DNA from 2 places in the Gordonia sp. N1V genome. Region 2 is predicted to be linked to the other one. Evidence: riboswitches for the same ligand, from Rfam matches in the RefSeq annotation. Region 2 holds a riboswitch; the other holds the start of a gene.

Region 1 (10,477 bases), 120 kb from region 2:
GGCCGACCGGTGATACTGCGCCGGTACCCGCAGGGCGGCGACGAGGGCCACCGCCGACGCCACCGCGATGGCGGCCTGGGTGACCAGCAGGGTGTGAATGTCCATCACGCTGCCCATCAGGAATGCAGCAACCATGCCGGCAAACGTGCCGGCGGACCCGGCCGCGATGCCCCTTGGCCGGTCCGGTTCAGCCAGATAGCTGCCCGCGACACGGGTGATCGCGTTGAGGACCAACGGCTGCGCGACGGCGACGAGTAACTGCCCGGCCAGGACCACTGAATACTGATCGCCGACAAGCCGAATCAGTCCACCCGCGGCGGTCAGTACGGCGCCCAGGGTCAGCGCTACTCGAAACCATCGGTCGAGCGCTATTCCCGCGGGGATGGCCAACACGACGTAGAGCAGCGGAAACACGTTCGCCAGCCACCCGATCGCGCCGGTCGAGACCCCGTAGTGCTCGGCGGCATCGGTCGTGATGGGCGCGAAGGTCAACCACAGCAACTGCGTCGACGCCGCCACCAGTGCGTACGCGGCGACCGCTCCCCATCGGTTGCTCATCAGGCGCCGAAGATTCGGCGGATGTGATCGTTGGCGAAAACTCCATCCGGGTCGTAGGCACGCCGCACGGTTTGGAACGTTTCCCACTCCGGGTACACATCGGCCAGTGCCGCGGCGTCGAGGGAGTGCCGCTTACCCCAGTGTGGCCGGCCGCCAAGGTCGGTCGCGATGCGCTGAACTGCCTCGAAGTACGGCCTCCACGGCATGCCCTCGTACATATGAACCGCTATGTAGGCCGTCTCGCGACCGTACGACGGGCTGAGCAGCGATGCCTCGTCCGCGGCCACGAACCGCACTTCCAGAGGGAAGTTGACCGCAAATCCCTGTCGGTCGATCTCGCTTTGGATCGCACGGAAGACCTCGCCACACGCCGCCCGCGGCACAGCCCATTCCGACTCGGTGAACCGCGCCGCCGTCCGCGGGCTGGAGAACACCTGGTGGCTGACGTCGACCCGGCTGCTCGACGATGCGATAGCGGTCAGAGTCCGGTTCAAGCGCGGAATCTGATTGGGCCACCGTCGGCCCACCTTGCTCACGGCATCCAGGGCATGGTTTTCCACGACGATGTCGCGGATGTATTCCGCAGCGCGGCTCGGCGGGTTCGCCGGCTCATCGGAGCGGTTGAGCGACTTGGCCAACACGTCGCGTGCGTGCGGAAAAGCGAAGAACCCGAAGTGGTCGTTGCTGTCCGCAAGCTCGTCGAGTTCGGCGAGCGCGCGGGTCAGTGGAATCTTCTCGCGCCGCTCGTGCAACCGGAACGAAGGCACGGTTCGCAGCGTGTAGGCGGTGATGACCCCGAGCGCGCCGACACTGACCCGGGCTGCGCGCAACTCGTCGCCGGTGCTCAGTTCCACGACGGACCCGTCGGCCTTCACGAGCTCGATCGACTCGACCGTCGTGGCCAGGTTGCCGAGTTTGCGGCCCGTCCCGTGCGTCGCGGTCGAGATCGCGCCGGCAGCGCTCTGGACGTTGATGTCGCCGAGGTTGGGCATTGCCAGCCCGTGCGCGTCGAGCAATCTGTTGAGCTCGTGGAGTCGAGTGCCCGCCCCGATCCGGACCAACCCGGTCGTCGGATCCGCGTGGTGGAGTCCGGAAAGATTGTCGAGCGAGAGGAGCGTGCCGTCGGTCAACACATTGCCGCCGAAGGAGTGTCCGGCACCGACGGCCCGTACTGTGTGGCCGCGGTTCGCTGCCTCGGTAACAAGACGAGACACCTCATCCACTGTCGCAGGTCGCGCAAACTTCGCGGGAGTACAGGTCTGGTCGCCTGCATAGTTTGTCCACATGCACATAGCGTCGCGTCTACCGAGCGCGTTGTGAAACACAACTATGGCGACCGACTCACAGCAATTGTGTTGTTAGTGCTCCGGCTCACACGAGCCGTTGTTCGGTGAAGAGACAAATTTTGGTTGGTGTGTGTAGGGTGTCCTCTCACAACCGAATACGTCGACGACGCGCGGTGGGAGAACCCCTTAACTGGGGCGCCGTAGGAGCAACATCCTCCCCAGGAATCTCTCAGGCTCATGTACCACCGCGTCGAGGCAACTCTGGAGAATAGCTCCGGTCATCGCTGACCGGTCTTACCGAAGGTGAACCGCCGGAACGCTTTTCGCGTGGGTCCGGCTCAAACTCTCAGGTGTCGAGGACAGAGCGGGGAGGCACATCCACCTCAACGTGCCCGTTTACCCACGGGTGCCCCTGTTCCTGGAGTTGCCTTGTGTCATCACCTATGTCGTTTCCGGCGCCGGCCGCCGACAACCCCGACTTTGTTTCCCGTCATGTCGGACCCAACGACTCGTCGATCGCGCGGATGCTCGATGTGCTGGGCTATGACAGCCTCGATGAGTTGATTGACGCCGCGGTTCCGGAGCAAATCCGTACCCACACCCCGCTGCAGGTGCCGGCGGCCCGATCCGAGGCCGAGGTGCTCACCGCACTACGAGAGTTGGCCGCGCACAACACACCTCGCGTGCAGATGATCGGGGCCGGCTACCACGACACAATCACGCCAGCGGTGCTGCGCCGCAACATGCTCGAGTCGCCGGCCTGGTACACCGCCTACACGCCCTACCAGCCGGAGATCTCGCAAGGTCGTCTCGAAGCGTTGCTGACCTTCCAGACCGTCATCGAGGATCTCACCACACTACCGCTGGCGGGAGCCTCACTGCTCGACGAGGCCACCGCCGTCGTGGAAGCGGTCCTGTTGATGCGGCGGGCGAACAAGACTTCGCCGAGCTCCCGGGTGGTCGTCGACTCCGATTGTCTCCCACAGACACTCGCGGTCTTGATCGGACGTGCCGCGGCGGTCGGTATCGAAATCACGGTCGCCGATCTCAGTGTCGGATTGCCCGCAGGTGACCTGTTCGGCGTCGTGGTGCAGGCACCGGGCGCGAGTGGTGCGGTGCGTGACAACACCGCCCTGATCGCCGAGTCGCATCAGCGTGGTGCGCTGGTGGCGGTCGCCGCGGATCTGCTGTCGCTGACTCTGCTCACCCCGCCGGGTGAGCAGGGCGCCGACATCGCGATCGGGTCCGCGCAGCGCTTTGGTGTGCCCCTGTTCTTCGGCGGCCCGCACGCCGCCTACATCGCGGTGCGGTCCGGACTGGAACGGATGTTGCCCGGCCGGCTGGTCGGGGTGTCGGTCGATACGGCCGGCCGACCCGCCTATCGCCTGGCACTGCAGACCCGCGAACAGCACATCCGTCGCGACAAGGCGACCAGCAACATCTGCACCGCTCAGGCCCTGCTGGCCAACGTCGCCGCCATGTATGCGGTCTATCACGGTCCAGAAGGGTTGCGTGCCATCGCCTCCCGCGTCCACAGTCACGCTCGGACGCTGGCCGCCGGGCTGCGGGTGGCCGGTCATCGGGTGCTCCACGAGGAGTTCTTCGACACCGTCACCGTCGTGGTGCCTGGCCGCGCCGACACTCTGGTGACCGCGGCCGAGCAGGCCGGCATCAATCTGCGGCGTGTCGACGACGATCAGCTGGCGATCGCCTGCGACGAGGTCACCACCGACACCATCATCGACACCGTGCTGGCGGTGTTCGGCGCCCACCGCCCCCGGACCACCGCTGTCGACAGCCTTCCAGCGACTGTGGTGCGTACGTCGATGTTCCTGCAGCATCCGGTGTTTCACGAACACCGCTCCGAGACGGCAATGCTGCGTTACCTGCGGTTGCTCTCGGACAAGGACCTCGCGCTCGACCGCACCATGATCCCGCTCGGGTCGTGCACGATGAAGCTCAACTCGGCCGTGGAGATGGAGCCGATCAGCTACCCCAGCTTTGCCGGCATCCATCCGTTCGCGCCCGAGCATCAGACCGTCGGCTACCGCCGGCTGGTCGCCGACCTCGAGCGGTGGCTGGCCGACATCACCGGCTACGACCGGGTTTCGTTGCAGCCCAACGCCGGATCTCAGGGAGAGCTCGCCGGTTTGCTGGCCATCCGCAGCTTCCACGTCGCTCACGGGGATACCCGACGCGACGTGTGTCTGATACCGCAGTCCGCGCATGGCACCAACGCCGCGTCGGCCGTGCTGGCCGGGTTGCGGGTCGTGGTGGTGGCCACCGCCGACAACGGCAACATCGATCTGGACGATCTGCGCACCAAGATCGCCGCTCATACGGGTCAGATCGCGGCGATCATGCTCACCTATCCGTCGACCCACGGCGTGTACGAAACCGATGTCCGCACCGTCTGCGGCCTCGTCCACGATGCTGGTGGCCAGGTCTATGTCGATGGCGCCAACCTCAACGCGCTGGTCGGGCTGGCCCGGCCCGGTGAGTTCGGCGGCGACGTCAGCCACCTGAACCTGCACAAGACCTTCTGCATCCCCCACGGCGGTGGGGGTCCCGGCGTCGGTCCGGTGGCCGTGCGTGCGCACCTCGCACCGTATCTGCCTGGCGATCCGGCCGCCGGAGAGATCACCGCGAGTCCAGTATCGGCGGCGAACTACGGGTCCGCCGGCATCCTGCCGATCACCTGGGCCTATCTGGCGCTGATGGGCCCCGACGGACTCACCCACGCCACCAAGACCGCGGTCCTGGCGGCCAACTACCTCGCCCACGCACTCGCCCTGCACTATCCGGTGCTCTACACCGGCACTGGGGGGCTCGTCGCGCACGAATGCATCCTCGATCTGCGCGAGCTCACCGCAGCCACCGGTGTCACCGCCGAGGACGTCGCCAAACGTCTCATCGACTACGGATTCCACGCCCCCACACTGTCGTTCCCGGTCAACGGCACCCTCATGGTTGAACCCACCGAATCGGAGAACCTCGCCGAACTCGACCGGTTCATCGAGGCGATGATCGCCATCCGCGGCGAGATCGACCTGGTGGCCGACGGGATCTGGCCGGTCGAGCGCAGCCCCTTGCGGCAGGCACCACACACCGCCGAGCAGGTCACCGCCGACCAGTGGGATCTCCCCTACCCCCGACACACGGCCGCCTATCCCACCGCCGCGGTGCGCACCGCCAAGTACTGGCCGCCAGTCGGCCGCATCGACGGGGTACGCGGCGACCGCAAGCTGGTGTGCTCGTGCCCACCACCGGAAGCATTCGCCACCCCCAGCACATCACTTATCCATGCCCAGGAGGCCACCCGATGACCATCACGACTACCCCGGTCTCACCGTTGCTCGGCGAACACCATTCCCTCGGAGCGCATTTCACTGATTTCGCGGGCTGGCAGATGCCTCTCAAATATGTCGGTGACCTCGCCGAGCACCACGCGGTGCGCACCGCGGCCGGACTTTTCGACCTCTCGCACATGGGCGAGATCGCCATCGAGGGTCCCGACGCGGCCGCGGTGCTCGACTACGCGCTCGTCGGCCAGCTCTCTACCACCGCATCCGGACGCGCCAAGTACTCGTTGATCTGCACCGCTGACGGCGGTGTCATCGACGACCTGGTCGTCTACCGACTGGCCGACGACCGGTTCCTGGTGGTCGCTAACGCCGCCAACACCCGTCGCGTCTGCGCCGAATTCGATTCCCGGGCCGAAGGTTTCGACGTGGCGGTGAACGATCAGTCGGCCGAGACCGCACTGATCGCCGTGCAGGGTCCCCAGGCGCAGGCCATCGTGGCCGCCCTGGTAGCCGGCCCGGACCGCGCTGCGGTGGCCGAACTCAAGTACTACGCCGCCGCATCCGCGGTGGTCGCCGAGATCGACGTACTGCTCGCCCGCACCGGCTACACCGGCGAAGACGGGTTCGAACTCTATGTCCCCAACGAGCACGCCGTCCCCCTCTGGCAGGCGTTGCTCACCGAAACCCGCACGTGCGGCGGCACTCCCGCCGGTCTGGCCTGCCGCGACACCCTGCGCCTGGAAGCCGGGATGGCGCTCTACGGGCACGAACTGACGTTGCATACCAACCCGTATGAAGCGGGGCTGGGCAAGGTCGTGCGCCTCGACACCAGCTTCGTTGGTCGCGATGCACTGGCCGCCCTCGCCGACCAACCGCCCACCCGCACCCTGGTCGGCCTCGTCGGGACCGGTCGCCGCGCCGCCCGCGCCGACTACCCGGTCCTCGACACGTCGGGCCAGGAGATCGGCACCGTCACCTCCGGCGCCCTCTCGCCGACTCTGGGCTACCCGATCGCCATGGCTTACGTGGACCTCGCCCACGCCCACCCCGGCACCGAGGTGTCCGTCGACATCCGCGGCAAAGCCGAAACCTACACCGTCACACCACGTCAGTTCTATCACCGCTCCGCTACCTCCTAGCTCCACTTCTCTTGGCTCCACCTCTCTTCCGCTGAAAGGCTTCACCATGTCTGCTGGACTTCCCACCGACCGCAGCTACACCGACGAACACGAATGGCTGCTCGTCTCCCCAGGCACACCGCTGCCCACCGATGAACCGGTCCGGATCGGAATCACCGGTCTGGCCGCCGACAACCTCGGCGACCTCGTCTTCGTCGAACTCCCCGAGGTCGGGTCCACGGTGACCGCTGGCGAGACCTGCGGCGAAGTCGAATCCACCAAAACCGTGTCCGAGTTGTATTCACCGGTCACTGGCACGGTCTCGATCGTCAACACCGCTGCCGTCGACGATCCGAGCATCATCACCAGCGACCCCTACGAGGGTGGCTGGCTGTTCGCGGTGCTGGCCACCGACGCCGGTGAGTTGCTCAGTGCCGCCGAGTATGCCGAGAAGAACGGTGTCGAGGCATGAGCGTCCTGGACCGCACCCTTGATGACTTCGACCCCGATGTCGCCGCGCTGATCGGCAAGGAACTCGAGCGGCAACGCGGTGGGCTCGAGATGATCGCGTCGGAAAACCATGCGCCGCTGTCGGTGATGCAGGCCCAGGGCTCCGTGCTGACCAACAAGTACGCCGAGGGCTACCCGGGGCGCCGCTACTACGGCGGCTGCCAACATGTCGATGTCATCGAGCAGATCGCGATCGACCGGGTCAAGGCTTTGTTCGGCGCCGAGTTCGCCAACGTGCAACCCCACTCCGGTGCCACCGCCAACGCCGCAGTGATGCACGCCCTGATCACTCCCGGCGACACCATCCTGGGACTGTCCCTCGACGCCGGCGGCCACCTCACCCACGGAATGCGCATCAACTTCTCCGGCAAGCTGTATGCCGTTGCCGGCTACGGTGTTTCCGAATCCGACCACCTCATCGACATGGATGCCGTCGCCGCGGCCGCCCGCGAGCACCAGCCCAAGCTGATCATCGCCGGCTGGTCGGCCTACCCGCGACAGCTCGACTTCGCCCGATTCCGGGAGATCGCCGACGAGGTCGGGGCCTACCTGATGGTTGACATGGCCCACTTCGCCGGACTCGTGGCCACCGGTCTGCACCCGTCGCCGGTGCCGCACGCGCATGTGGTCACCTCCACCACCCACAAAACACTCGGCGGTCCGCGCGGCGGCATCATCCTGTCCAACGATGCGGCCATCGCGAGGAAGATCAACTCGGCGGTGTTCCCCGGCCAGCAGGGCGGACCGCTCGAGCATGTCATCGCCGCCAAGGCCACCGCTTTCAAAATGGCCGCCGAACCGGAGTTCACCGAGCGTCAGCGGCGGTGCCTGGCCGGGGCACAGGCGGTCGCGCACCGCCTGAGCCGACCTGACGTCAGCGACGCGGGTATCAGCGTGCTCACCGGCGGCACCGACGTGCATCTCGTGCTGGTTGATCTGCGTCAGGCCGCCATCGACGGCCAGCAGGCCGAGGATCGGCTCGAGGCGATCGGAATCACCGTCAACCGCAATGCTGTTCCCTTCGACCCACGCCCACCGATGATCACCTCCGGTCTGCGGATCGGTACCCCGGCCCTGGCCACCCGCGGCTTCGATGTCGCCGACTTCGAGCGCGTCGCTGACCTCATCGCCCGCGCTCTGACCGCCGTCGAGGGTGCCGAGGGTGCCGACGTCATCGATCTGGCCGCGCAGGTCCGTGCGCTCGCTGAGGCCCACCCGCTCTATCCCGGCGTGGGCACACCATGACCGTCAGCGTGTTCGACCTGTTCACCGTCGGCATCGGACCATCGAGTTCACACACCGTCGGGCCGATGCGCGCGGCCGCCGACTTCGCCGCCACCCTCGACCGCCGCGGCCTGCTCACCGACCTGACCGGGCTGCGCGTCGACCTCTACGGGTCGCTGGCGGCCACCGGCTCCGGGCACGGCACCATGGCCGCCATCCTCCTCGGTCTCGAAGGCCACCGACCCGACACCATCGACCCCGAAGACATGGACCAGCGGCTTGCGGTGGTCCGGGCCAGTGGCCACATCACCGTGGCCGGCGTCGTGGGCGTCGCGCTCACCGAAGACGACATGCACCTGCACCCGGCTATCATCCTCGACCGGCACCCCAACGCCATGACCGTGACCGCGCATGCCGCAGCCGGACGCGAGATCTGTTCGCGCACCTTCTATTCCGTCGGCGGCGGATTTGTCGTCACCGACGACGAAACAGATACGGCCACAAGCGAATCCGAGGCCGATCATCCTTTGGCGTTCGACTCCGGGCAGGACCTGCTCCTACTCACCGAGCGTTACGGCATCCCGATCAGCGCGGTGATGCTGGCCACCGAACAACCACGCCACACCGAGGCACAAGTACGCGCCCGCCTGCTCCACATCCGCGACGTCATGCAGGCCTGTCAGCAACGAGGCATGACCCGCCACGGCACCCTGCCCGGCGGACTCGGCGTGCAACGCCGCGCCCACGATTGGTACACCCGACTGTCCGCCGAAGACCCCCACCGGGATCCGGCGTTCGCCGAGGACTGGGTCAACCTCGTCGCCCTGGCGGTCAACGAAGAAAACGCCGCCGGCGGTCGCATCGTCACCGCCCCCACCAACGGCGCAGCCGGCATCATCCCCGCCGTCCTGCACTACGCCCACCACTACACTCCCGCCGGCCGCACCGATCCCGACGACGTCGCCGTCCGATTCCTGCTCACTGCCGGCGCGATCGGTTCCCTGTACAAGCAGCGTGCCTCGATCTCCGGCGCCGAAGTCGGGTGTCAGGGCGAGGTCGGCAGCGCCGCCTCCATGGCCGCTGCCGGACTGGCCGAAATCCTCGGTGGCACAACCGAACAGGTCGAGAACGCCGCCGAGATCGCGATGGAACACAGCCTCGGTCTGACCTGTGACCCCATCGGCGGGCTCGTGCAGATCCCCTGTATCGAACGCAACGCCATCTCCGCGGGCAAAGCCATCAACGCCGCCCGCATGGCGTTGCGCGGGGACGGTAGCCACCGCGTCAGCCTCGACCAGGTGATCGACACCATGCGCGCCACCGGCCACGACATGAACGCCAAATACAAAGAGACCTCCACCGGAGGGCTCGCCGTCACCGTGCCGGTCAACGTGGTCGAATGCTGACCGCCGACGCCACCCGATGCTCATCCCCAATTCGTCTGCCGCATCAGGAGATCCACCCATGACCACCGCCGCCGAGGGCCGGCGTCTGCTACGCCTGGAAGTCCGCAACAGCTCCTCACCCATCGAACGTAAACCCCCGTGGATGAAGATCAAAGTCCGCACCGGCCCCGAGAACCAGACGCTGACCCGTCTCGTCGAGCGCGAGGACCGGCACACCGTGTGCCAGGAGGCGGGCTGCCCCAACATCTTCGAATGCTGGGAAGACCGCGAAGCCACCTTCCTCATCGGCGGAGATCAATGCACCCGACACTGCGACTTCTGCCAGATCGACACCGGCAAGCCCACGGCACTCGACCGTCACGAACCACGCCGCGTGGCCGAATCCGTGCAGACCATAGGACTGCGCTACGCCACCATCACCGGCGTCGCACGCGACGACCTACCCGACGGCGGAGCGTGGTTGTACGCCGAAACGGTCCGCCAGATCCATCAGCGCTGCCCGGGCACCGGCGTCGAACTGTTGATCCCTGATTTCACGGCCACCCCGGAGCGACTCGCGGAGGTCTTCGACAGCAAGCCAGAAGTGTTGGCCCACAACCTCGAAACCGTTCCTCGGTTGTTCCGCCGCATCCGCCCCGGCTTCACCTATGAGCGCTCCCTCGAGGTGATCACCCGTGCCCGCGACTCCGGCCTCATCACCAAATCCAACCTCATCCTCGGGCTCGGCGAAACCACCGACGAGGTGATCTCCTCGATGCGAGACCTGCACAACGCCGGCTGCCAACTCCTCACCATCACCCAGTATCTGCGGCCCTCACTGCTCCACCACCCCGTCGACCGCTGGGCCACCCCCGATGAGTTCGACTCACTCGCCGACACCGCCCGCGACATCGGGTTCATTGGTGTCATGTCCGGTCCTCTCGTCCGATCGTCTTACCGCGCCGGACAACTTTACGCGCAAGCCGTCGCGGCAGGTAAGAAGGACTAAATGCCCGACAACCTCTCTCACTATGTCTAGGATCACCGGTCATGCGACTGCTTTCAGAAACATATAAGCGTACATGCGAGCC
Region 2 (10,477 bases):
CGACCGCCAGAACGAGGGCGACCCGGATTACCGGCCGATGGCCCCGGACTTCGACAGCAACATCGCCTGGCAGGCCGCCAAGGAGCTGATCCTGGAGGGCACCACCCAGCCCAGTGGCTACACCGAGCCGATCCTGCATCGCCGCCGCCGCGAGTACAAAGCGGCTGCTCAGGGCTGATTCGGCGCTGCGTGAGGTTTCCGACCGGCCCTGATATGCCATAGGGTGTGCCCGGGCCGGTCGGACAACGGAGGACCAACGGGTGGCACACCATCGCGTCGACGATGACAAGAACAGGTTGCGGCATCGCGGGGTGAGCCGCGGCCTGGTCATGGTTCTGCTGTCGGCGATCCTGATCGCCGCGTGTGTGGTGGTGTGGTTCCGCATCGGTGATCACGTCGACCGCGAGGCCGACGCCGCGGCCGCACAATGCGTCGACGGCCCGGCCACGGTAACCGTCCTCGCCGACCCCGACATCGCGCCGGGACTCGAGGCCATCGCGCAGGCCTATTCGGCGACCAATCCGGTGGTACGCGACCACTGTGTCCGCATCGCGGTCGCCGCCCGCGACGCCAAGATCACTCTCGACGGTCTGACCGGCAGCTGGGACACCGCATCGATGGGTCCGTATCCAGCCGCGTGGGTACCACAGTCGTCGGTGTGGGCCGCCCAGCTCACGACCGCCAAACCCGATCTCGTGGACGGCGATCCCGATTCGCTGGTCACCTCGCCGGTGGTGCTCGTGACCGCTCCGGAACTCGGGGCCAAGCTCACCGGCCAACTCGACTGGGGACAGCTCCCGACGCTGCAGAGTCGCGACGACAGTCTCGACGACCTCGGGCTGCGCGGCTGGGGGTCGTTGCGCATGTCGATGCCGCGTGAGGGCCAATCGGATCCGAGTGTCCTCGCCGCGCAGGCGGTGGCGATGCGGGTGACCCACAGTGTCGGCACCCTGACCGCTGCCGACGCCGCCTCGACGCGGGTGTCCTCGAGCATCGACGCACTCACCCGGACCGCTCCGCGGTCCCCCGACGGCTCGCCGGCGGGAGCGGCGACTGCGATTGCCACGGCCACGGACCCGGCGAGTGCACCCATTCATGCCGTGCCGATCACCGAACAGCGGCTGTATCAGCTGACCAAGGACGACGCCAAGGCCCGGCTCGCCGAGGTGATCCCCGACGGGCCGACCCCGATCGCCGACTTCCCCGTCCTGCACCTCAAGGGTGATCAGGTACCGCAGTTCGCCGGCGCCGCGATCTCCGAATTCCTCGGCTACGCCGAGAAACCCGAACACCTGCGGGCGCTGACCGGCCTCGGCTTCCGCGGCGACGCCCCGCTACCGCCGAAGACCGCGACGGTCGCCTTCCCGATGACCGACGATCCGATGCCCAATCCGGAGGATCAGGCCATCGTCACGATCAACAAGCTCGTGTACGGCACCAACGCGGGCTGACGGCCGCCCGGGTTGTCCTCAGCCACCGGTATCACTAGGCGAACGCCGCCACCGGCGGGCAACTGCACACGAGGTTGCGGTCGCCGAAGGCCCCGTCGATGCGCCGCACCGCCGGCCACACCTTGGCTCGCGCGCCCGCGGACGGCAGGCCCTGCGGGTACACGGCCACCTCCCGGGAGTACGGATGGTCCCACTCGCCGACGAGGCACTCGGCGGTATGCGGCGCTCCGCGTAGCGGGTTGTCCTCTGCGGGCCACGTGCCCGCGGCCACGGCGTCGATCTCGGCGCGGATTGCGATCATCGCGTCGCAGAACGCATCGAGTTCGTCGAGGTTCTCGCTCTCGGTCGGCTCGACCATCAGCGTCCCGGCCACCGGGAAACTCATCGTCGGCGCGTGGAAGCCGTAGTCGGCCAATCGTTTTGCCACATCGTCGACGGTGACACCGGTCTCCTTGGTCAGCGGACGCAGATCCAGGATCGCCTCGTGGGCCACCCAGCCGCCGACCTCACCGGTGTCCCCGGCACCGGCCTCGTGGCCGGTGTAGAGCACCGGGTAGTGATCGGCGAGCCGACGCGCGATGTAGTTCGCCGAGGCGATGGCAGTCAGCGTCGCCCGACGTAGACCGGCCGCCCCCATCATCGCGATGTAGGCGTAGGTGATCGGCAGGATCGACGCCGATCCGTAGGGCGCGGCGGCGATCGTCGGACCGTCCGGCAGCTCCGGCGCGAGCGGGTGGCCAGGCAGGAATGCCGCGAGATGACTACGCACCGCGACCGGGCCAACCCCGGGTCCGCCGCCGCCGTGCGGGATGCAGAACGTCTTGTGCAGGTTCAGATGACTCACGTCGCCGCCGAAGCGTCCCGGACGGGCAACGCCGACGAGCGCGTTCAGGTTCGCGCCGTCGACATACACCTGACCGCCGGCGTCGTGGACGGCCGCGCAGATGTCGGCGATGTCGTGTTCGAACACCCCGTGGGTGGAGGGATAGGTGATCATGATCGCGGCCAGACGCGTGCCGTGTTCGGCGATCTTGGCACGCAGATCCTCGACGTCGACGTCACCGTTGGTGCGGCAGGCCACCACGACCACCCGCATCCCGGCCATGACCGCCGAGGCCGCATTGGTGCCATGCGCACTCGACGGGATCAGGCACACGTCGCGGTCGGTGTCGCCGCGGCTGTGGTGGTAGCCGCGGATCGCCAGCAGGCCCGCGTACTCTCCCTGTGAACCCGCGTTGGGCTGCAGGCTCACCCGGTCGTAGCCGGTGATGGCCACCAGCCACGATTCCAGGGTCGCGATCAGCTCGCGGATGCCCGCACTGTCCTCGGCCGGGGCGAACGGGTGCAGTCCGGCGAAGCCCGGCCAGGTGATGGGTTCCATCTCCGCGGTGGCGTTGAGCTTCATCGTGCACGAGCCGAGCGGAATCATGCTGCGATCGAGCGCGATGTCCTTGTCGGACAGGGCTCGTAGGTATCGCAGCATCGACGTCTCGGTGCGGTGGCGGTGGAATGCCGGGTGCGTGAGGTAGTCACTCGTGCGTGTCGCGATCGGTTGTGCGAACTGCCTCGGGCGTACACCGGCGGAATCGAAGACACCGAGCACGGCGCGTACGTCGTCGTCGGTGGTGGTCTCGTCGCAGGCGATGCGCACGGTGTCGGCGTCTGCGCGCCACAGCGCGATTCCGGCCTGTCGGGCCGTGGCGACGATCCGGTCGGCACCGCCGGGGATCCGGACCGCGACGGTGTCGAAGAAGGTTGCGTGCTCGACGGCGAAGCCGGCGGCGGTGAGCGCGTCGGCGATCCGCGCGGCCCGTTCGTGCACCCGAATCGCGATGGCGCGCAACCCTTCCGGACCGTGATAGCCGGCATACATCGCCGCGATGATGGCGAGCAGGACCTGTGCGGTGCAGATGTTGCTGGTTGCCTTCTCGCGGCGGATGTGTTGTTCGCGCGTCTGCAGCGACAGCCGGTAGGCGAGGTTGTCATCGGCGTCCTTGGACACCCCGACGAGTCGTCCGGGCATCTGCCGGGTGTGGGCGGTACGCACCGCGAGGTATCCCGCGTGTGGGCCGCCGAAGCCCATCGGCACACCGAACCGCTGGGTGGTGCCGAAGGCGACGTCGGCGCCCAGCTCACCGGGCGGGGTGATGAGGGTCAGGGCCAACAGGTCGGCGCCCACCGCGACGAGTGCGCCGGCCCCATGAGCGGCCTCGATGATCGGCGCGGCGTCGATGATGCGGCCGGAGGCACCCGGCACCTGCAGCACGACGCCGAAGTAGTCGTCGGCGGGCAGACCGTACCCGGGGAGTTCGGGATGCAGTGCCGCCTCGACGACCTCGATCCCCAACGGCTCGGCACGGGACTCGATGACGGCGCGGGTCTGCGGGTAGAGATCGGCGTCGACGACCAGCCGCGCCGACTTCGACTTGCCCGCCCGGCGCATGAGCGTCATCGCCTCCGCCGCCGCGGTCGCCTCGTCGAGCATCGACGCATTCGCGACCTCGAGGCCGGTGAGGTCGGAGACCATGGTCTGGAAGTTGAGCAGTGCCTCGAGGCGCCCCTGGCTGATCTCGGGCTGATAGGGCGTGTAGGCGGTGTACCAGGCCGGGTTCTCCAGCACGTTGCGGCGGACCACCGGCGGGGTCAGCGTGTCGTAATAGCCCAGCCCGATCATCGAGCGGCAGACCGTGTTGCGGGCGGCGAGTTCGGCGAGTGTGGCAAGCACCTGGTGTTCGGTGGCCGGCGGAGGAAGGGCGTCGAGGCCGTTGTCGTCGGGCGAATCGGCGATCACCGCGGGCACCACGCGCGCGGCGAGTTCGTCGAGACCCGACACGCCGATGGTGGCCAGGATGTGCGCGGTCTCCGCGTTGTCGGGGCCCACGTGACGGTCGACGAAGGCCGGCGGGACGGGCAACCGGGATTCCACGGGCGACTGGGATTCGGACAGACGGGTCATGACGGGACCTCTCACGGGATCCGGACACCGGATCGTTCGGTCCTCCCCCTCTGTCATGCCGCGGATCGCAGATCCGGCCGGCGCCTGAGAGATTCGGCCGTACGCGGCGTCACCGACGCGTCTGGCCTTTCACCGTGGGCGGACGAGTGGCTCGTCACTTTCCAGAGACGCCGTCGTCCATCACGGTCCGGGTGCCTGAGAGTTTGACGGAGAGGTATTGCTCCTTCGGCGGTCACCGCGTGACCTCGTATCCGAGGCGTGGACGGCGACGCTCTCCCGTGATGCAGCGGCGCCCGCCCAGTCTACCGTCGGGTAACCCGCCGGGTGCAGCGCGCCACGAGGTGGCTATCCGGTGCGGCGCGTGCGGCTCTTGCGACGTGCCGCGAGCTCGTCCTCCGGAGCGGTCTCGGTGACGCCGCCGTCGGCCCGTTCACCGGGGAAGTCGGAGATGGTGCCGGTGAGTTCGCGCATGGCTCCGCTCACCGCGATCCCGAAGACGCCCTGACCACCCTGGAGCAGGTCGACGACTTCTTCGGCAGAGGTGCACTCGTAGACCGTCGTCCCGTCCGAGAACAGGGTGATCCGCGCGAGGTCCTCGACCCCCCGCTGACGCAGATGGTCGACCGCGACACGGATGTTCTGCAGCGAGATCCCGGTGTCGAGCAGACGTTTGACGATCTTGAGGACCAGGACGTCCTTGAACGAGTAGAGCCGTTGACTGCCGGACCCGGCGGCACCGCGAATCGACGGGACGACCAGCGAGGTCCGTGCCCAGTAGTCGAGCTGACGGTAGGTGATGCCGGCGATCTGGCAGGCGCTCGGGCCGCGGTAGCCGATCAGCTCGTCGGGCACCGTGTCATTGGGGAACAGGCCGGGAGCGATGTCCTCCAGGCTTCCCTGCGTCGCCGTTCGCGGCGCGCCACGATCCCCACTCGCACCGTTGTCCATCGGCTGATCGCCCACTGCAGACTCCTCGCCACACCTTGAGAACCGGTCGGACGGGCATGCACTTTGTCGGCCACCCTCGGTGGTCTACTGTACGCGCCCGCGCGCCGATCGATGTCCTGCTCGCCACGGATGTCCTGCGGCGATCCGGCACTGACGCTATGCCTGCCGACGACTCCGAATCAACGCGACGCGCCAGGAGGCTCAACCTCTACTTGAGATGGAGGCAGACGGAGACCAGACGGTTGCCGATCCGTGATGTGTCGCTCCCGCCGATGGCGAAACCGATCGCCTCACGCGGATCAGGCGCCGCCGCTCGCCTTGAAGTCGTCGGGTGAGACGTTGTCGAGGAACTCCTTGAACTTCTCGACCTCGTCGTCCTTCTCGTTCGGCGCCTCGTCGGTGTCCTCGTCCGGGATGAGCAGACCCGCCTCGGCGAGGACCTCCTCGTCGGCGATGATCGGGACCTCGGCACGCATGGCGACCGCGATCGAATCCGAGGGGCGCGCCGATACCCGGAGGTCGTTGGCGAAGACCATCTCGGCGTAGAAGGTGCCCTCTTGCATGTCGACGATGCGTACCTCGACGAGGGTCTGCCCGAACTCCTCGATGAGGTTCACGATCAGATCATGGGTCAATGGCCTCGGCGGCTCGATCCCCTTCTGCCGCAGCGCGATCGACGCGGCTTCACTCTGCCCGATCCAGATCGGCAGATATCGTGCGCCGTCGACCTCACGCAGCAACAACACGGGCTGACTCTGTGGCGGCTCGACGCGGATACCGACCACGCGCATTTCGCTCATGTCATGCACCTCCACCCGATGACGACGGAACCGATTCTCTCGTGACCCGATGGGTCCTTCTCGACGCTACACCGCACCGCCGCCGCACGAAGGTCGAGTCGGTCCGACCGGACGATCGGGCCGGGCGTCAGAACGCCGACGTCAGTCCAAGACGTCCCGCACGGCCGCCTTGACCAGCTGGGTGTGCAGGGTGACCGAGAGGGCCGCGATCTCGCGCACCAACTCCTCGGCGCGATCGCGGGCACCGGTGCCCTTGCCCTTGGCGATCGGGCTGGCGATCTGGGCGACCAGCCCGGCCTCACGGTCGGCGGAGACCTTGAACGCGCGCAGGTGTCGTGTCTCGACGCCGTAGCTCGCCAGTGCCGCAGCGGCTTCCACCAATCGCACCGCGTCCTCGTCGAAGAACCCGGCGGGGCCGGGCGTCAGCAGGCCACTGCGTTGGAGTTCGGTCACGAACGCCGAGTCCACACCCGTGCGTTCGATCAACGACTCCCGTGACACCCGGTCTGCGCGCGAACCGAAGTCGGTGGCCGGCGCCACCGCCGAGCGAGCCGACGACAGCAACCGCGTGCCGTTGCCGGTGGACCCGTCGTTGCCGTGATCGATCGAGTCGAGTTGCTCCTTGATGACCTTCAGCGGCAGATAGCGATCACGCTGCGCGGTCAGCACGAAGCGCAGCCGATCGCAGTCCGCCTGGCTGAATCTGCGATAGCCCGACGGCGCACGCTCCGGACTGATCAATCCCTCGGACTCGAGGAATCGGATCTTGGAGATGGTGACGTCGGGAAAGTCCTCACGCAGCAGTGCGAGGACCGACCCGATGGACATCGGTCCGTCGCCGCGCTGCCCTGCTGGGGAGGCCGGCACGTGCCTAGGAAGCGGAACCGTCGCGCGGGCCGCTCAGGAATACGAGCCGGAACTTGCCGATCTGGACCTCGTCGCCGTTGCTCAGCGTCGCGGTGTCGACCGGTTCGCGGTTGACGTAGGTGCCGTTGAGGCTGCCCACGTCGACGACCTGGAACTCGGCGTCGGACAGCCGGAACTCGGCGTGCCGGCGGCTCACGGTGACGTCGTCGAGGAAGATGTCGCTGTCGGGGTGGCGGCCCGCGGACGTGGTCGCCTGGTCGAGCAGGAACCGGGATCCGGCGTTCGGACCACGCTTGACGACAAGCAGCGCCGTGCCGGGTGAGAGTCGCTCGACCCCGGTGTCGGCGGGCTCACTCGAGGTGCCGGCCGAGTCGAGTTCGTTGATGAACTCCTCGCGGAAGACCGACGTGGTCTCCACGGGCGCCTCGAAGTCCTTGTCGTTATCGCTCACTATCTCTCCTTCGTCGTCCGAAGTGCGCTGTTGTCGATCGCGGCGCCGTCGAGGCGCTCGGCCGCGTCCGAAGCGGGTCGGGGAACCGGGTACCCGACGCACGGGGCGTCGGTTCGGTCGCACCTGTCGGCGCCCGAATCCAACCTACCGTTTCGCGCCGACCCCGACCCATCAGACCCGGCAGACACCGATTGATCATAGCCGCCCGGATCCGCCGACCACGACCGTTGGGGAGCGTTTCGGCGTTACGCCACCGCGTATCCGGTGGATCGGGCCGGCTGCCGTCCCTCGGGGCGAGGCCGACGCGATGCCGCCGTGTCGCCGCTCAGCCGTCGATGACCTGCCGGTATCCGTCGGCGTCGAGCAGGTCGCCCAGTTGTGCGTCGAGTTCGCCGGATTCCTCGACCGCGATCTCCACGAGCCAACCGGCTTCGTAGGGTTCGGAATTGACCAGATCCGGCGTCGACTCGAGTTCGTCGTTGACGGCCGCGATCGTCCCGTTGAGGGGCCCGAAGATGTCGGAGACACTCTTGGTCGACTCGACCTCGGCAAACGACTCGCCGGCCTCCACGTCCGACCCGACGTCGGGCAACTGCACGAAGACGACGTCACCGAGCTGCTCCTGGGCGAAGTCGGTGATCCCGATCCGGACTGTCGTGGGCGAGACCCGACGGACCCATTCATGCTCGGGCGTATAGGTCAACTCGGCCGGCACGTTGGTTTCGGTCACTGTGCCCCCTTTCTGTTCGTTCGAGACTTTAACCCGCTGCGGCCGAGGAGACGCGGTCGAGTCGCGGCATCATGCGCATCACCATGATCGTCTGGGCCCAATAGAGCACGAACGACCACAGATACATTCCGACGCCCCAGATCAGGAAGGCCCATCCGATCGGATAGCAGATGGTGCCGATCACCGAATCAAGTTGTCCGGCAAGCAGCCACGGGAAGGCGCTCATCAGGGCGAAGGTCGCGGCCTTGCCGACGTAGAGCACCGGCAGCGCCACCAGCCCGCGCGAACGCAGCAGCGGTGCGCTCGCGAACAACAGCACGTCCCGGGCGATGATGACGCCGATCAACCACCACGGCACGAAGTCGCGCAGCCCGAAACAGATCGGGATGACCACGATGTAGAGGCGATCGGCGGCGGGGTCGAGCAGCTCGCCGAGTCGTGACGACTGGTCGAGCAGCCGGGCGAGTTTCCCGTCGAGCCAGTCGGTGACCCCGGAGACGAACAGCACGACGAACGCCGACCCGTCGGCCTTCTCGACGATCACCAGCCAGATGAAGACCGGGATGAGGACCAGCCGCAAGACGCTGAGCGCGTTGGGCACGGTGAGGACGCGGTCGACGCCGGGCGCCGCTGCCGTCACCGGGCCGTCGTCGTCTCCCCCCGATCCGGTCACCGGAAGATACCGATGATTCCCTGCAGGGTCTTGGCGCCGCCGGACGCGAACAGGTTGTCGTGAACCATGTAGGTCCACGTCATCGTCGACCGGTGCAGGTCCGCGGCTCCCAGGTCCACCCCGTCCGGGGTGATCACCGCCTCGCGGAAGGTCTTGCGCGACTTGTCGATCGCCCGTGTCGGCAGCTCGGAGAACTCGGCCAGGATGAGCCGGTGGAACTCGTCGAGCGGACTCTCCCGCCCGATCGCACGCAGGTGGATGCTCGCCCGGACGTCGGAGACGAAGGCCAGGTGATCGGCCCATTCGCGATCGAGGTGGTAGAGCATGATCTCGCGGGCCGCCTGCTCGAGCACGTCGTCGGCGAGCGGCTCGACGGGGATCCACCGCGACTTCTCCTCGGTCACGTCGGATGCGTCGGACGCGTGGGCCTGGTCGGTCGTGTTCGCCTCGGTGACACTGTCCGCGGCGGCACTGTCCTCGGTCGCGCTGTCCTCGGTGGCGGCCCCTGCAGTCTCCTCGACCTCCGCCGCCTTCTCATCCACCCCGGCCTTCTCATCCACCCCGGCCTTCTCATCCGCCCCGGCCGCACCCTCTGCCTTGGCGGTTCCGGTGAGTTCGGCGTACCGCTCCGGTTCGAGATCACGGAGTTCCTTGAGCGCGGAGTCGGTGGTCAACACCTCCATCCGGCGTTTGACCACGATCTCGCGTTGCTGATTCACCAGCTGGTTGTAACGCCAGGTGTTGGCGTGCAATTCGAGCATCACGCCCTCGGCCACCCGTTGGGCCTGCTCGATGAGGTCGATTCCCTTCGATCCCATCGACCCGTCCTCGGACTGCGCGACGGGATCACGCTTGAACGAGAGATTCTTGGTGACGACGGGATCCTCGAGGCTGCTGAAGAAGACCGACATCCCCGGGTCACCCTGACGGCCGGCGCGGCCACGCAGCTGGTTGTCGAGACGTTCGGTGTCGTGCCGCCCGGTGCCGACCACGCACAGTCCGCCGAGTTCGATGATCTCCTCGCGAGCCGTCTCGTCGTCGGACGATCCGCCCAATCGGATGTCGGTGCCGCGTCCGGCCATCTGCGTCGACACCGTGACGGCGTCCTTGGTGCCCGCCTCGGCGATGATCTTGGCCTCTTCGGCATCGTTCTTCGCGTTGAGGACCACGCATCCCACGCCGGCCTTCTCCAGGAAGTACGCGAGTTCTTCGGACTCGGCGACGTCGTGGGTGCCGATGAGGACCGGCTGACCGGTCTCGTGCACCTCTTTGACGTAGGCGACGACCGCCTCCACCTTGTTGGCCTTGGTGTCGTAGACGCGGTCGGGCAGATCCTTGCGGATGTTGGGGGTGTTCGGTGGGATCTGCGAGACCCGAAGGTCGTAGAACTGTCGGAACTGCTCACCGGCGGCCAACGCGGTACCGGTCATGCCGCACACCTTCGGGTAGCGGCCGATCAATGCCTGCACGGTGATGGTGTCGATGACCTCGCCGGAGTCGGTCTGGGCGAGGCCCTCCTTGATCTCCACGGCCGCCTGCATGCCGTCGGGCCACCGCTGCAGCTGGGCCACCCGACCGCGGGAGGCGTTGATCAGGTGCAC

What was found. A riboswitch is a leader RNA that binds a small molecule or an ion and turns the genes downstream of it on or off. The one in region 2 is predicted to bind glycine.
Region 1: linked by a shared signal. The riboswitch ahead of gcvP (aminomethyl-transferring glycine dehydrogenase) and the one ahead of gcvP (aminomethyl-transferring glycine dehydrogenase) in region 2 are both predicted to bind glycine.

Annotation. Positions count from the first base shown of each region.
Region 1 covers NZ_JARJDD010000012.1:1,228-11,704, reverse strand. Annotated here, with positions in the region: gene P3L18_RS16240 (MFS transporter) at 1-558, opposite strand, end outside; gene P3L18_RS16235 (D-arabinono-1,4-lactone oxidase) at 558-1,844, opposite strand; glycine riboswitch at 2,009-2,099, shown strand; gene gcvP (aminomethyl-transferring glycine dehydrogenase) at 2,288-5,170, shown strand; gene gcvT (glycine cleavage system aminomethyltransferase GcvT) at 5,167-6,288, shown strand; gene gcvH (glycine cleavage system protein GcvH) at 6,335-6,739, shown strand; gene glyA (serine hydroxymethyltransferase) at 6,736-8,022, shown strand; gene P3L18_RS16210 (L-serine ammonia-lyase) at 8,019-9,407, shown strand; gene lipA (lipoyl synthase) at 9,466-10,395, shown strand.
Region 2 covers NZ_JARJDD010000012.1:116,247-126,723, forward strand. Annotated here, with positions in the region: gene P3L18_RS16675 (malate synthase G) at 1-178, shown strand, start outside; gene P3L18_RS16680 (hypothetical protein) at 261-1,451, shown strand; gene gcvP (aminomethyl-transferring glycine dehydrogenase) at 1,486-4,407, opposite strand; glycine riboswitch at 4,448-4,580, opposite strand; glycine riboswitch at 4,581-4,696, opposite strand; gene P3L18_RS16690 (MerR family transcriptional regulator) at 4,753-5,355, opposite strand; gene P3L18_RS16695 (bifunctional nuclease family protein) at 5,655-6,155, opposite strand; gene P3L18_RS16700 (MerR family transcriptional regulator) at 6,297-6,983, opposite strand; gene garA (glycogen accumulation regulator GarA) at 7,027-7,476, opposite strand; gene gcvH (glycine cleavage system protein GcvH) at 7,799-8,203, opposite strand; gene P3L18_RS16715 (CDP-alcohol phosphatidyltransferase family protein) at 8,232-8,876, opposite strand; gene secA2 (accessory Sec system translocase SecA2) at 8,873-10,477, opposite strand, start outside.